Regions from separate parts of the Priestia sp. YIM B13552 genome, predicted to be linked through region 1. Evidence: riboswitches for the same ligand, from Rfam matches in the RefSeq annotation. Region 1 holds a riboswitch; the other holds the start of a gene.
The links. Region 1 has a riboswitch for cobalamin ahead of ACFX40_RS21990 (cobyric acid synthase). Riboswitches for the same ligand answer to the same signal wherever they lie in the genome.
Positions count from the first base shown of each region.

Region 2: linked by a shared signal. The riboswitch ahead of ACFX40_RS16350 (ABC transporter substrate-binding protein) and the one ahead of ACFX40_RS21990 (cobyric acid synthase) in region 1 are both predicted to bind cobalamin.

Region 1 covers NZ_JBHZOU010000006.1:168,517-176,508, reverse strand. Annotated here, with positions in the region: gene ACFX40_RS22015 (DHH family phosphoesterase) at 1-493, shown strand, start outside; gene ACFX40_RS22010 (SDR family oxidoreductase) at 515-1,264, shown strand; gene ACFX40_RS22005 (nitroreductase family protein) at 1,535-2,182, shown strand; gene ACFX40_RS22000 (APC family permease) at 2,608-4,179, shown strand; gene ACFX40_RS21995 (YdcF family protein) at 4,237-4,800, opposite strand; cobalamin riboswitch at 4,948-5,127, shown strand; gene ACFX40_RS21990 (cobyric acid synthase) at 5,220-6,746, shown strand; gene ACFX40_RS21985 (FecCD family ABC transporter permease) at 6,953-7,992, shown strand, end outside.
Region 2 covers NZ_JBHZOU010000003.1:825,606-833,597, reverse strand. Annotated here, with positions in the region: gene ACFX40_RS16370 (BrxA/BrxB family bacilliredoxin) at 1-9, shown strand, start outside; gene ACFX40_RS16365 (class I SAM-dependent methyltransferase) at 144-920, shown strand; gene ACFX40_RS16360 (YpjP family protein) at 1,304-1,906, shown strand; gene ACFX40_RS16355 (thioredoxin family protein) at 2,095-2,409, shown strand; cobalamin riboswitch at 2,500-2,632, shown strand; gene ACFX40_RS16350 (ABC transporter substrate-binding protein) at 2,891-3,850, shown strand; gene ACFX40_RS16345 (adenosylcobinamide amidohydrolase) at 3,939-4,547, shown strand; gene cbiB (adenosylcobinamide-phosphate synthase CbiB) at 4,552-5,538, shown strand; gene cobD (threonine-phosphate decarboxylase CobD) at 5,513-6,592, shown strand; gene ACFX40_RS16330 (bifunctional adenosylcobinamide kinase/adenosylcobinamide-phosphate guanylyltransferase) at 6,589-7,149, shown strand; gene cobS (adenosylcobinamide-GDP ribazoletransferase) at 7,146-7,919, shown strand; gene ACFX40_RS16320 (histidine phosphatase family protein) at 7,877-7,992, shown strand, end outside.

The DNA of each region.
Region 1 (7,992 bases):
GCGCCTTAATCACCTATATTATCTAATCCCGCATGAAGAATTTAAAGAAACCATTCTAGAAACACTTCGTGAATCGTATCATACTGAAAATCAAGAATTTACATTTACGGACAAACACGAAATTTTACTAGAAGCAGAAGAAAAAAAGATTGAAAAATACATTTATGACAAACAAAAACAAATCATAAAAGAAAGTGTTGAAATTGATAACACAGCGTACAATGCAGGAATTGTATTTGCAGATACATATCAGTCTGAGCTAGGAAATGCACTGTGTCTAGAAAACGAAGATATCGACTTTTCCGTTATGGTGGACATGGGACGCCAAAAGATTGGCTTCCGTGCAGTAAAAGACGAAATCAACTTAGCAGAAATTGTTGGACACCTTGGAGGAGGAGGTCATCCAAAAGCTTCTGGATGCAAGCTAACGGCTGAAACATTTGCTCTTTTCGTCACGGATCACTTGTTTAAAGACGAAGAAAAAAGTGAATAAAGCGTATAAGGAGGAGATGATATGTCGTTTAAAGATTTAGTTGTTGTTGTTACCGGAGCTGCGAACGGAATAGGTAAAGATGTATCCCGCGCATACGCGAAACAAGGAGCAAAAGTGGTACTGGCAGATGTGGACGAAACCGAAGGAGAGCGTCACGCAGAAGCTATTCAAAGACAAGGCGGAGAAGCCATTTTTGTGAAAACAGACGTCCGAAAAGAAGACGACATTTTAAATCTCGTTGAAAAAACGGTCAGTACGTATGAAACGATACATATTTTGATTAATAATGCAGGCGTTTCCCGCTGGAAATCACCGTATGAGCTAACCATTGATGAATGGGATGATATTATCAATACGAACCTGCGCAGCGTGTTTCTATGCTCTCGCGAAGCAGCTAAGGTGATGAGAAAAAACGAAAGCGGAGGCTCCATTGTAAACTTAGCTTCTACGAGAGCTACAATGTCTGAACCTCATACAGAAGCCTATGCTGCTACAAAAGGAGGAATCGTTGCTTTAACTCATGCACTTTCCATTTCACTTAGTGATGACAACATCACGGTAAATGCTATTTCTCCAGGATGGATTGAGACATCTGACTACGATGGCCTTCGTGAAATCGATCATACGCAGCATCCGTCTAATCGGGTGGGAACGCCAGCCGATATCTCAAGAGCTTGTATGTACTTAACAAACGCCGAAAATGATTTTGTAACAGGAGCTAACCTCGTAGTAGACGGGGGAATGACGCGAAAGATGATTTATGAACATTAAGTATCTACGAAAAAAGACTGCCGTATTTAGCAGTCTTTTTTCATATAATCAAGAAAAGAAAAAGATAATATTTTTTTCTTGACAGAACAAAATAATCATTGTAAAGTAAGTTACATAAAGTAATTAAATTTCAATTAATATTTTTTTAGTTTAATATCTCGAATTAGAGATATAAGAATTCATTATATCTTGTTTATCTCCTTTTATCAGGGGGAAGGGTATAAACATGCAATTTAAGCTTAAAAAAACAAACAATTAGGAGTGTGGAAAATGGGTTTTTTAGATAAATTATTTGATAAATCAAGTGATCAACAACAGGTTGGAAAAGATTTTTATGAAGCACTTAAAAACCGACGTTCTATTTATGCAATTGATAAAAATGTAAAAATATCAGAAGAAAAAATTGAAGAAATTATTAACTTTGCGGTGAAACATACTCCTTCAGCATTTAATTCCCAAAGCGCACGCGTAGTCGTTTTATTTGGCGAACAGCATGATAAAGTATGGGATATTACGAGAGAAACGCTTCGTAAAATTGTTCCTGCTGAAAATTTTTCAGATACGGATCAAAAAATGAACTTATTCGGAAGCGGCTATGGAACAGTTCTTTTCTTTGAAGATCAAGAAGTAGTGGAAGGACTGCAGAAGCAGTTTGCATCTTACAGCGAAAATTTCCCGGTTTGGTCTAACCAATCATCAGGCATGCTTCAGCATGTGATTTGGACAGCGCTTGAGCTCGAAGGCCTAGGAGCAACATTACAGCATTACAATCCATTGATTGACGATGAAGTAAAAGCAGCTTGGAATATTCCAAGCTCATGGAAATTAATTGCCCAAATGCCATTTGGTAATCCCGTGGCACCTGCGGGTGAAAAAGAATTTCAACCGCTAAGTGAACGTGTAAAAGTATTTAAATAAGCAAAAAAAGAGGTACGGAAAAAATTATTTTAGTTGAAGCAAAATCCGAACGATGAATCGTTCGGATTTTTTTATTGGTATGGCAAGCCTAGGTGTTGCGTATGTAGCTGCTTCTAGCGGTTGATTTCGTTATGTCTCAGCCTCTTTTTTTCGGTAAATAGTTTGAATATTCTTTTATGTTTAACCTAAGAAAAATGCGGTTAAATAGGAGGAGTAGTCCTCAAATCTTCTGTGGAATTTATGCGCTATACATAAGCAATTCAACGATGTTTTACAAAAAAATAAAGTTTTTAACTTGGTTTTTTAGAGAATATTTGTTAACATATCCACTTGTGAGGTCTTAGTAAGAGGAGGATGATGTAAAGAATCCCATATCGGACGCAAGGGCGTAGATGTGTGGAGTGGAAATTTTAAAGGAGGATATTATGTCTGATCAAGGAAATCAAGGAAAGTTTAAAAAATCAATATCGTTACTTGACCTAACGTTAATTGGGATGGGGGCTATTTTTGGTTCCGCCTGGTTATTTGCGGTTAGTAACGTAGCGTCAAAGGCTGGTCCAGCCGGAAGTTTTTCGTGGCTGATTGGCGGAGTCATCATTTTACTTATCGGTTTAGTGTATGCTGAACTTGGAGCAGCGCTGCCGCGTACCGGTGGAATTATCCGTTATCCGGTTTACTCACATGGTCATTTAGTGGGTTACTTAATTTCATTCATTACCATTATTGCTTACACAAGTTTGATTGCCATCGAGGTAACGGCTGTACGTCAGTATGTTGCGTTTTGGCTTCCTGGTCTAACTAAACATGGTTCTGAATCGCCTACTACAGTCGGCTGGTTATTTCAGTTCGCGTTATTAACGCTATTTTTTATCATTAACTACGTAAGTGTAAAAGCATTTGCTAAGTCAAATGTTATTATATCTGTGTTTAAATATGCGGTTCCTCTTACAATTATCGTCGTGTTAGCTTATCACTTTAAATCAGCTAACTTTACAACTGGCGATTTTACTCCGTTTGGTTTTAATGGTATTCAAGCAGCCATTTCAACAGGTGGCGTTATGTTTGCTTACCTAGGACTTCACCCTATTGTTTCTGTAGCCAGTGAAGTTAAAAACCCGCAGCGTAATATTCCAATCGCGCTCATTATCTGTATTGTACTTTCAGCGATTATTTACACAGCACTGCAAGTATTGTTCATTGGTAACATCCCGGCTGATATGCTATCAGGAGGATGGGGAACAATTCAAGAGCAATTCTCTTTACCATTTAAAGATATTGCACTTATTTTAGGCCTTGGCTGGTTAGTAACGCTTGTTATTTTTGATGCTATTTTATCACCAGGCGGTAACGGGAACATCTTCATGAATACAACTTCTCGTTTAGTTTATGCTTGGTCTCGTAATGGAACATTATTTAAACGTTTCTCAAAAGTAGATAAGAAAACAGGAATTCCACGTGCGTCACTATGGCTATCATTTGGAATGTCCGTATTCTGGACACTGCCATTTCCTTCTTGGGAAGCGCTAGTAAACGTATGTTCAGTGGCACTTATTCTGTCTTATGCGATTGCGCCAATTTCAGCTGCTGCATTCAGAGTAAATGCAAAAGACCTTAAAAAACCTTTTAAATTAAAAGGCATGAGCGTTATTGCTCCTGTTTCATTTATTTTCTGTTCATACATCGTATATTGGTCAGGGTGGACGACAATTTCTTGGCTGCTAGGATCACAGCTTCTAATGGTTGTTATCTACGTAGCGTTTAAGAAATACGTACCAACTGACGTTGTAAAATTTGCACAGCAGCTTAAATCTGCTTGGTGGCTAGTTGCTTATTATATTATTATGCTTGTTATCTCTTATCTAGGTTCATTTGGTGGAGGACAAGGTGTGCTAAGCAACCCGCTTGACTTAATTTTAATTGCTCTTGTTTCACTCGGTATTTTCTACTGGGCGAAATACACAGGTTTACCAAAAGCAGTTATCGATACAGATGATTAATAAAAAACACGGCATGAATTCATGCCGTGTTTTTTATTTGTAGAGTACTTACTCTATTTATTTATCAAACAGCCATGTTTTTAAAATAGCAGCATACTCACGAAAGTAGGCTTGAAGTTTAATTGAATTTGGTGTTTTTGCACCTAAAGGATAAACGTCAAAGCCTTGACGTTTGGCAATAATAGAGGCGCGAAATAAATGAAAATCACTGCTAACAAGCACGACTTTTTTGTGTTGAATATCAACTTTCTGTTTAGTAAAAGTGAAATTCTCAAAAGTAGAAGTTGACTGATCTTCTTTTATAATTCGATTCTTTTTAATTCCTTCTTTTCGCAGAAAACGATAGGCTGCTTCTGCTTCAGAAATTTCTTCATCAGATCCTTTTCCGCCCGTTACGATAACTTTTGTCTGTTGATTTGCTTGTAAATAAGATAAAGCCGTCTTTACTCGTTCTTTTAAACTAGGAGACATTTGATCACCATCTACTTTAGAACCTAAAACGAGCACATAATCCGCGTTTTGTGGAACAGACTTGTGAGCAGTTTGATACATACAAAAAGATATGATTGCTATATAAAGAACAAACACGCTGATAAAGACATAAATGATTTTTTTCTTCAACTGTGAGCACCTTCCTAGCTATTCCATAAGATGTTTGGAAAATAATCGTTATTATAGCATACGAGACCCAAATAAGTATAAACACAGTAATATATAATAATAGAAGAAAATCGTTATTGTGAATGGTTATAAAATTCGTTACAATAAAGAATAAATGATTTTAAAAGTGCCTCTAAGGAGGATAATAGGGAAATCGGTGTAAATCCGGTGCAGCCCCCGCTACTGTAAATGTGGATGAACCTGCAAAGACCCACTAGTCAAACTAGGAAGGGTGCAGAAGTAAAATGAAGCATAAGCCAGGAGACCTGCTTTTAAAAACCCCTTATTTTTCGGTGGGAGAAATAAGTCAAGACAATGTGTTAATGAGCGCATGACCAAACCTTGACTTTTACAGTTAAGGTTTTTTTATGTGGTAGGGAGTGGAAAAAGTGAAAAAAGGAAAACCGCTTATGATTCAAGGAACGCACTCAGACGCTGGAAAAAGCATGATTGCTACAGCATTTTGCCGTATTTTTAAAGAAGACGGCTATCAAACTGCACCGTTTAAATCGCAAAATATGGCGCTTAATTCATACATTACAATGGATGGAAAAGAAATTGGCAGAGCGCAAGGAATTCAAGCAGAAGCGGCTGGAGTAGAAGCAACAACCAATATGAATCCTATTTTAATTAAACCAACTCGTGATCATGAATCTCAAATTGTTGTTCACGGAAAACCGCTACGTAATATGTTTGCTTTTCAGTATCGGCAAGAATTTTTTAATGAAGGTTTGAACGTTATCACGGAAGCTTATAAAGAGCTTGCCAATCATTATGATCGAATTGTGATTGAAGGCGCTGGAAGTCCTGCCGAAGTCAATTTGAACGATCGGGAACTCGTAAATATGCGTGTTGCAAAAATAGCAGAAGCGCCCGTTGTGTTAGTAGGAGATATTGATAAAGGAGGAGTTTTCGCGAGCCTAGTGGGTACTCTTCAATTGCTTCCAGATGAACACAAGTCTAGAGTTATCGGGGTGTTAATTAATAAATTCCGAGGAGATTTAGAACTTTTAAAACCAGGGTTGAAGTGGTTTGAAGAATACACGGGTGTTCCGGTGCTAGGAGTTATTCCTTATATGAACAACGTGGAAATTGATGCGGAAGATTCGTTATCACTTAGAAATTACTCAACGCTTGTGAATCCGTTAAAAGAAATTGATATTGCGGTCATCTCGTACCCGCGCATCTCAAATTTTACAGACATCGATCCTTTAAGCTTAGAAGAAGACTGTCACGTGAGGCTTGTAACCAAGCCGTCGCAATTAGGTACGCCTGATTTAATTGTTTTGCCAGGAAGCAAAAATACGATTGAAGATGCTCAGTTTTTACAAGAAAGCGGCCTGGCTCTAGCCATTAATCAAGTCTTGAACACAACGAACGTTCACGTCATTGGCATCTGCGGAGGATATCAAATGCTAGGGGAGACAATTACAGACCCTGATGCAGTAGAATCTCGGATTGAATCCATTAAAGGGCTGGGCTTGCTTCCAGTGGAAACCGTTATGACAACCAGCAAAAAAACAGAAAGAGTTTCTGGGTATGTCCAGTTAGAAAATGAAAGAGTTTTGATTGAAGGCTACGAAATTCATATGGGAAAGACAGTTTCTAAGAGCACCACGAAAGCTTTTGCAGTGGTAGAGCATGAAAAAGAAGGAACGGTTAAAGACAACGTTATTGGCACGTATGTTCATGATGTGTTTCATAACGATTCTTTGCGCAGAGCTTTGCTTAATCAAATTCGCAAACATAAAAAATTGCCGCCTATTACGGACACATTCAACAGTCGCCTGCAAAAAGAGGAGTCTTTTTCAAAAGCAGCAGCATATGTGAGAGAAGCCGTAGATATGGAAAAGCTATATGAGTTAATAGACAACTATAAAAGCCCGGAGCAAACACAAAAAGTATAGCTTGTAGAGGCTTTCGCTTGTTTTTTTACCGAGAACTTTAGTACGCTATTCTACGTTGCCTAAGTTCAACAGTCTAGCACTCGTAACAAAGAAAAGATGATTGTTTCCAACTTAATGCATGGTGGAAGCATGGTTTATGGACAGGAAAATGAATGGTTAATGTAATGTAAAACATCACGCCTCGTTTCCTAGAGGAGCTGAACGTATTGATTTTTAAACGTATTTTTTTAAACAAAGCATCTATTTTATACATAGTCAGTTTATTTATTGTATGTACTTCGGTAATTATGGCCGTATTTATTGGTACAGTTTCGTTAACCGTAGGAGATACAATCAAAATTATTCTTGGTCACCTTACCGGGCTATCCTTATATCACGGTCCGGAAAACATGGATTTAATCATTTGGCAAATTCGTTTTCCAAGAGTACTGGTGGCATTTTTAGTAGGAGCTTCGCTTTCAATAGCAGGGGCTGCCTTTCAAGGGCTATTAAGAAACTCGCTTGCTGATCCTTATACGATCGGGGTTTCCTCAGGTGCAACCCTTGGCTCTGTCATGGCAATTTATTTTCATTGGAGTATTTTTGGTTTGTCTATCTTCACGCTGCCTGTAGTCGGCATTGTATCTGGTTTTATTACTCTTCTTTTAGTTTTTGGTATTACGAAACTCGCAAGCGGCAATTTGGCCAATGAAACCATCATCTTAGCGGGGATTATTTTATCATCCTTTATGAGCGCACTTATTTCATTAATTGTGGCTCTTTCTCCCGAAGAAGATGTAAGGCAGGTTTTATATTGGCTAATGGGAAGCGTATCAATGAGAGGATGGTCTCATATTCAAATTTTAGGGCCGTTCTTTTTGATCGGTACAATTATGCTGTTGTTACATGTAAAAGAGCTGAACGGCTTAGCATTTGGCGATCAATCCGCTCAGTTTATGGGAATAGACGTAAAGAAGAAAAAAAGAATGATTTTAATAGGTGCATCCGTATTAACAGGAGCTGCGGTATCAGTATCTGGGGCAATTGGATTTGTTGGCTTAGTTATCCCCCACGTAGTGCGTCTCGTAACGGGAGCTAATCATAAGCATGTACTGCCGCTTTCTATTTTAATTGGAGGAAGTTATTTGGTTTTAGCAGATTTATTGGCACGAACGATATTAGAACCTCGTGAACTGCCTATTGGAGTCGTAACCGCCTTAATTGGTTCGCCGATTTTTACCCTGCTCCTTGTAAAAGAACGTATGCG
Region 2 (7,992 bases), on a different contig from region 1:
TGTTCATAAAATGTCCTGCTTTTGTCACATCTAGTATATAGATTTTTAGAGAAAAATCGCATATACTTTATAAGAAAAAGGATGTCTATCGGCATCCTTTTTCTTTATGTAAATAGCCAAACAGTGTAGGGGGAGTTATGAAAGTGATTGTTACGACTGCTGGTCGAACAAATGAACAGATGACTGTAAAAGCCAAACAAGTAGCCGCTGATTTAAGTATACCTTTTGTAGTAAGAGAGAAGAAATCCGTTGCAGATCTTCAAAATCTTCAAGCTGCAGACGTGCTGGTTGTCGGTAAGAATAGAGTAGAATTGCATGTCCAAAATGAAGAGGAACCTATTTTTTTTCATCCAAATTCCGCTATGTTTAGAGTAAAGAGATGGCTGCGAGGAGAACGTGATCCGTTTATTGAAGCTGCTGGTTTAGAAAAAGGAATGAGCGTGCTTGACTGTACACTTGGTCTTGCATCGGATAGTATGATGGCGAGCGCAGCGGTAGGGAAAAGCGGGAAAGTTGTCGGACTAGAAGGCAACCGCTATGTAGCTTATTTAGTCAAACAAGGACTTTTAAATTGGGAAAGTGACGTACAAGAGTTGAACGATGCAATGAAGCGTATAAACGTGGTTCATCAAAATTTTGAATCGTTTTTGGCGTGTTGTGAAGATAATTCTTTTGATGTTGTCTACTTTGATCCTATGTTTCAAGAGCAAATTGATGAATCGAATGGAATTAACGGTATTAAAGCAATAGCACTGTATACTACGCTGACGCCAATGGCTATACAAGAAGCAAAAAGAGTAGCCAAACAAAAGATCGTGCTAAAAGATCATTGGAAAAGCAGTCGTTTTGAAGAACATGGATTTACCGTACAAAAACGAAAAACATCAAAATTTCATTACGGGACAATTGATATACAATAATAAACAAAAAAGTAAAATGAATCCCGATCATTGAAAAGACTTCCAAAACCTTTTAGGAATTAAAAAGTTTTGGAAGTTTTTTTTATGAATTTCATCTAAAGTTCATAAAAGTATGATATATTTTTGAACATAAAAATACTTTTGTGTTTAAGCATCCAGCAAAAAAGGAATATCTTGTATAGGTTTCCGCTCGGTGTGACAACCTCAAATAGAAGAAGGAAGGTGCTAACTAAAAAGTCTTCGAATGCCCGTAGGCAGCATAAATGAATAAGCAAATATAGGTAAAAAATTAATAAGTATGTTACAATACCTAGTGAGTTATAACAATGAATTTTACGATATGAAAAGACCATATGGGAAAAGATAAGAAAGGAAAGATACGAATGCCTAGATGGATAAAAAGAATGCTAATTGTATTTATTACAGTATTTACATTTGGGCTTGTCACTCCACCAGAATATTTATACGTTGATGATGCAAAAGCGGACAAGCAACATAAAGCAGGGTATGTAAGAGAAACAACTCCTGTCACAGCTGTTATAGAAGATATTCATTTGCCATATGAAGAACCAAAATATGAAGACGTTTCATCATTTGTTACGTATGCAATGGAATCAGCTGAAAAACAGTCAGTGGAAAAATTCGGAACAAAAATTGGACCTGTCATTGAAGATGAATTTCGTCTAGCAGTGTTACCTAAAATTGAAGAAGTGCTGACCGACATTGGCACTGAACGTGAACAGTCGATTCAGAATCTCGAGATAAGCGAGCACCCTGCTGCTGGCTACGGTGAAAAGATTTTCCATGTATATGACCGGGAAACCGGTCAGGACTTAATACGATTTCATGTACGGCGTGAAAATCCTCCAAAAGATGGATACTGGTTTAATTTTCACTATCATGCGGCTGCAGATAATTTTCAGAAGCATTATGATTTAGGGAAAATTTATTGGAACCGAAACATGCCGCCTAAATGGTTTAGCTGATAATAGACACAACATTCTGCGATTTCGAAATGTTAGCTTTTTTAAGCTAGCATTTTTTTACGTCTAAAACCGTTATGGTCTAAATAAGCTGAAACATTAGCACAATGATAAAAAAATCGTTTATAATGAAGTCAGACTTCTTACCATAGAATAGGGAGAAGGAACGAATAGATGTTGGAGGTAACATAATGAAACAATTTACGGAAGAAAAACAATTTCGCGAACAAATTAAGAACGAAACACTAAGCGTTGGGATTTTTACGACAACGTGGTGTCCTGATTGCAAACGTTTGGATATGTTCATTGATGAAATCGTTGACGAAAATACAGATAAAGCATGGTTTAAAATTGATAAGGATGAGTTTGAAGAACTTTCTGCTGAAAACAATGTAATGGGTATTCCTTCTCTTCTTGTATATAAAAACGGTGAAAAAATTGCACACTTGCACAGTGCAAATGCTAAAACGCCTGAAGCGGTCCGTGAATTTTTAGCAACTCTTTAATTCCTTAAGCTGCGAGAGCATTCTCGCAGCTTTTTTTGTGAGAATGGCTATTTCCATTTTTCCATGAGTGGGGTATACTAGGACAAGTGAATAATCGTAAAGCAATAAGGTCTCAATTTAAAGATTGAGTGAAAAGGGAAGTCTGGTGAAAAACCAGCGCGGTCCCGCCACTGTAAGCGCTCTGTGCGTAAGTCAGGAGACCTGCCTTATTGTTAGCTGTGAAACCTTCGAGGAAGGGTGAAGCAGGGTAATGAACATACATATCAAGTATAGTGAACGGATTCTTTTCCTGCTTATCTTGACGTTACCTGCTTTGCTTTCAATTGAAAGTAAAGCTTTTTTATTTTGAAGCTGCCTGCGAGCAGTATACATAGTCAAAGCGGAAAAACGGGATAGCGCTGCTTTTTGCATGATCATTTGCTTTTTCTTTAACGTGGAGGTTTCGTATTCACAATGAACAATATATAGGGGGAGTATTTAGATGAAAAAATGGCTTTCGTATTCCATTATTGCACTGTTAGTCATCGTACTTGCTGCATGCGGTGCAGGCAACCAAAGCAACAGTGATAAAAAAACGAAGCAAGATACGAAACAAACGTCACAAGCTGCATTTCCAGTGAAGGTAAAAGACGCGCGTGATAAAGAAATCACGTTGAAAAAACAGCCTAAGAAAATTGTTTCCTTAATGCCAAGTAATACGGAGATTGTATATGCCCTTGGCCTTGAAAAAAAATTAGTCGGTGTTACAAGCAACGATGATTATCCTAAAAGCGTAAAGAAAAAAGCGCAGGTAGGAGATATGAACGTTAATGCGGAAAAAGTTATTGCTTTAAATCCTGATTTAGTGCTGGCACACGCTTCAAGTATGGGCGTTTCGGATGAAGTATTTAAACAAATTGAAAGTGCGGGTATTCCGGTATTTGTTGTAAAAGATTCAACAACGTTTGATACGGTTTATGATTCTATTACGCAAATCGGTAAATTAACAGGTAAAACAAAAGAAGCTAATCAAACAATTAAAGACATGAAAGAAAAAGTAGCTTCAATTGAGAAAAAAGCAAAAACGATTTCAAAAGAAGATCGTAAAAAAGTATGGATAGAGGTATCAGGAGCTCCTGAGATTTATACAACAGGAAAAGGTACGTTCATGAACGAAATGCTTACTATGATCGGTGCGGATAACGTAGCAGCTAGTGAAAAGGGTTGGGTTAAGTTTTCTGAAGAGCAAGTTGTTAAGTTAAACCCTGACGTTATTATCGCAACGTATGATGCAGACAAAAATGAGATTATGAAGCGTCCCGCTTGGAGCAGCATGACTGCTGTAAAAGAGGGTAACATCGAGAAGGTTGATCAAAACAAAATCAATCGCTTAGGACCTCGTATTGTAGATGGCTTAGAGGACTTAGCAAAAGCAGTATACCCTGAGGTGTACAATAAATAAGAAGAGGGACCATATTCCAGTTCGAATTGAAAAGGGGATTGGTCCCTTTTCACATCTTAAAATTGAAGAACGGCCTGAGCTTTTAATCATGAAAACCGAGACTTCTTATAAAACATACAGCTCAGGGGTTTTAGGAACAGGCATTACGGAAACGGACACCTTTTACAATCGATTTGTTCACAAAGACTATTATTCAGATACTCCTTCTTTGGAGTATGAGCAATATTTGATGAAAGAAAATGTGCGCCATGAGCAAATCGTAGGGTTGATGACAGCCGTTTGGTTAAAAGAAAGAGCGGTTTACTGTTATGAAGGCTACGGAGTAAGAGTAGCTTCCGTGATAACGGCTGGAGTAGGAAACGCAGTAGATATTACAGCTGATGAAGCTGTCCCGTTCTATTCCTCTCCCGGTACAATTAATATGTTTTTTTTCGTGGAAGGTACGCTTACGGATGCAGCGTTTTTACAGCTTTTTATCGCGGCCACAGAAGCTAAAACAAAAACGCTGTCACAGCTGGGTGTCATAGATCCGGCTACAAAGACGATTGCTACGGGAACATCTACGGACAGCATCTCAGTTGCAGCGTCTCAGCAAGGAGCATTATATGAATATGCAGGCTCTATGACCGCTTTAGGGCAAGCGGTAGCCAAGCTGGTGAAAATAAGCTTAGAGCAGGGACTTAAGGGAAAGAGGTGAAGAAATGAGTATTACACAAGCGATAATTGCACACATGACGGCCATGACGATTGCTTTACTAATTGACCGAATTATAGGTGACCCCGAAAATTGGCCGCATCCCGTTCGCTGGTTTGGCAAATGGATTTATTGGATGGATTCCAGATTAAATACAGGTGCAGGAAAACGATTCAAAGGATTGCTTCTTGTGATAAGTATGGCTGTGCTCGCAGGAGTTGTTCCCTTTTTGTTCCTCCATGCTTTGTACGGAGTTCATTTTATAGCAGGTGTTTTAGTAGAGGGCGTAATGATTGCGACTACTATATCCACTCGTTCTTTAAGCGAAGCTGCCTATAAGGTACAAAAGCCGCTTCAGCTAGGAGATATGGAGAAAGCTAGATATGAAGTAAGTATGATTGTGGGACGAGATACAGATCGTTTGTCAGAAGGAGAAATTGCCAGAGCGACGGTAGAGACCGTGGCTGAAAATACAAGTGATGGTATTACAGCTCCGCTTTTTTATGCATTTATAGGAGGAGGAGCCCTAGCATTTTTTTACCGGGCTATTAACACATGTGATTCGATGGTTGGGTACAAAAATGACCGCTACTTTCTGTTCGGCTACTTTAGTGCAAAAACCGATGACGTATTAAACTATATTCCAAGTCGGTTAACTGCAGTGGTGATGACGGCTGTTAATGTAGCAAAAAGCCAGTATTCTCTTGGGCATGTAACGAGTTTGATTAAGCGTGATGCTAAGAAGCATCCAAGTCCAAATAGCGGATACGGGGAAAGCGCAGTGGCGGCTCTGTTAGGTATTCAACTCGGCGGACTTAATACATATAAAGGCATAGAATCTAATCGTGCAAAAATGGGTGAACCACTCATTCCCCTGCAAGCCGGTCATATTGAACAAGCTGTTTTCATTATGAAAAGGACGGTCTATGCTACGTGGTTATTATATTTTTTGTTAGGAGGAGTTATGAGTGCTATTACCTACACATGGAGCTAATCCTACTGTCTTTTTAAAAGCAATAGGGGCCGAGAATTTGTCGCATATAAAAGACTTTAGCGTGAACACAAATCCTTTAGGGGCTCCCCTTGTGCTTCACGAAAAGTGGAACGAATTCAAGGATGCAGCGTTTAGTTATCCTGATCCTCAAGTAACGAAGCTGAAAAATAAACTTGCAGCTCATCATCATGTTTCAGCTGCTCAAGTGTTGCCTACAAATGGTGCCGCTGAAGCGTTTTTCCTTATTGCTTCGTTATTTTCAGGAGAGAAAGCAGGGATTGTACAGCCGACTTTCGTTGAATATGAACAGGCAAGTAAAGCTTATGGATGTGAAGTGACATACATTCCTTTAGCTGAAGAAAATGGCTGGAGCTGGGATATAGAGTTGATTATGAGCATTCTTCCGGACATAAAAGTACTGTGGATTTGCCATCCAAATAATCCAACGGGCGTTATGTATAGTCATGAGGAATGGATGAAAGTAGTAAAAGCTGCTGCTCATCATGGTACATACTTAATGATTGATGAGGCATTTATTGATTTTGTCGAATATCAGCCTTCATTTGATTCTCTTATTCTGGATTATGAACATATCATTGTTGTGCGTTCCATGACAAAGATGTTTAATATTGCCGGGCTTCGTCTTGGCTATATTTTGGCAAATGAAAAAATCATCAGCAAGATGTCTAAAAAGCAGCCTCCTTGGAGTGTAAATGGATTGTCGCAGCAAGTAGGCATGATATGTGTGGATGAAAAAGATTTTGTAAAAGAAACCGTACATTATATTAAACAAGAACGGGAACGGATCTTGAGTCAACTAAAAGAATGGGGGCTTTTGGTTTCTCCTTCTCAGACAAACTATTATCTTTGCAGTGTTCCGTCTTCTATTAAAACGCGCGAATGGCTTGTCTATTTAGCAAGCCATGGCGTGGTAGCTCGTCATACTGAAAACTTCCCATTTTTAAATGGCCGCTATATCCGTTTGGCTGTGAAAACGAAAGAAGAAAATGACTATTTACTTAACGTAATCAAACAAGGACTTGATGAAATATGATCATCTTTATTAGCGGAGGCGTTCGAAGCGGAAAATCACGTGCAGCGGAGAATATGGTTCAAACTTTTTGTACAAAGCGTGCTGTTTATATTGCCACAAGCAGGCAAACAGATAAGGAAATGCAAAAACGCATCCAGCTTCATCAAACAGAACGCCAAGCAGCGAACACGCCTTGGGTAACGATCGAACAGTCTGTAGATTTACAAAAAATTCTGCCGAATCTTCAAAGTGATGATGCTATACTTTTGGATTGTGTCACGAACTGGCTTGCCAATGAGCTTTTTTTAACAGAAAAAAGGTGGCAAACAAAAGAAGGGAAACAAGTGGTTTTTCGTCATATGACAGAAACGCTCGATAAGCTGTTTGCGCAGTCTCAGACGGTTGTGCTAGTATCTAATGAACTGTTTGAAGCGGGCGTATTAGAAGAGCCCACATATAGTTATATGAAGATGTTAGGGAAATTACATCAGTATATTGTAGAAAAAGCAGATGTGTCTATTTGTGTAGAAGCGGGAATCTATCGTTTTAAAAAAGGAAAGGAATGTGTAGATATATGAAAGAATGGATAGCCATACTACGAATTTCTCTCCAGTTTTTTACGATCTTACCAGTGGCTAAAACCGTTCAATGGACTGAAAAAAGAACGGCACGCTCACTTTTTGTGCTGCCGTGGATTGGTATGTTACTAGGCTTGATGTTTTATAGCTTTTTACAGCTGCTTCAGTCTTCACCTATCACTACGATTGTTGGTAGTATTTTAGTTTTGCTTTTACCGCTTATCTTAACGGGCGGTCTTCATTTAGACGGCTGGATGGACGTAAGCGATGCGTATTTTTCTCATCAGTCAAAGGAAAAAAAACTGCAGATTTTAAGTGATCCGCACGTTGGGTCTTTTGCTATTCTTTCTCTTATGGTTCTGCTTCTGCTGCGTTTTAGTGCGATCTATGAATTAGCGTCTCTTTCTTCTTTATCAATTTGGGCATGTTTAGTAGTCTTTACACTTCCAAGAATTGGAGCAGCCTTTTTGTTGATGAGAGATAAGCCCGCTAAAGATACGGGTCTGGCTGCTTATTTTCAAAAAGGAGTCACCAAACGGTCTATTTATGGATTTATCATCATGAGCCTATTCTTAGTTGCTATTTTCGCTGTTTTTATGGACAATAAATTCATTATTCTTTTCTTTGCCGGGTTTTTATGGCTGTGGATACGGTTTTATCGTTCGCAGTTTGGTGGCGTAACAGGAGATGTTATAGGGGCAACCATTGAAGGAGGAGAAACGTTTTTATGGATAATTCTTTGGTTATCACATGTATTCGTCACGGCATGACGCTTGAAAATCAACAGAAAAAATATATAGGGTGGAGTGATCCGCCTTTAAGTATAGAAGGGAAAAATGAATT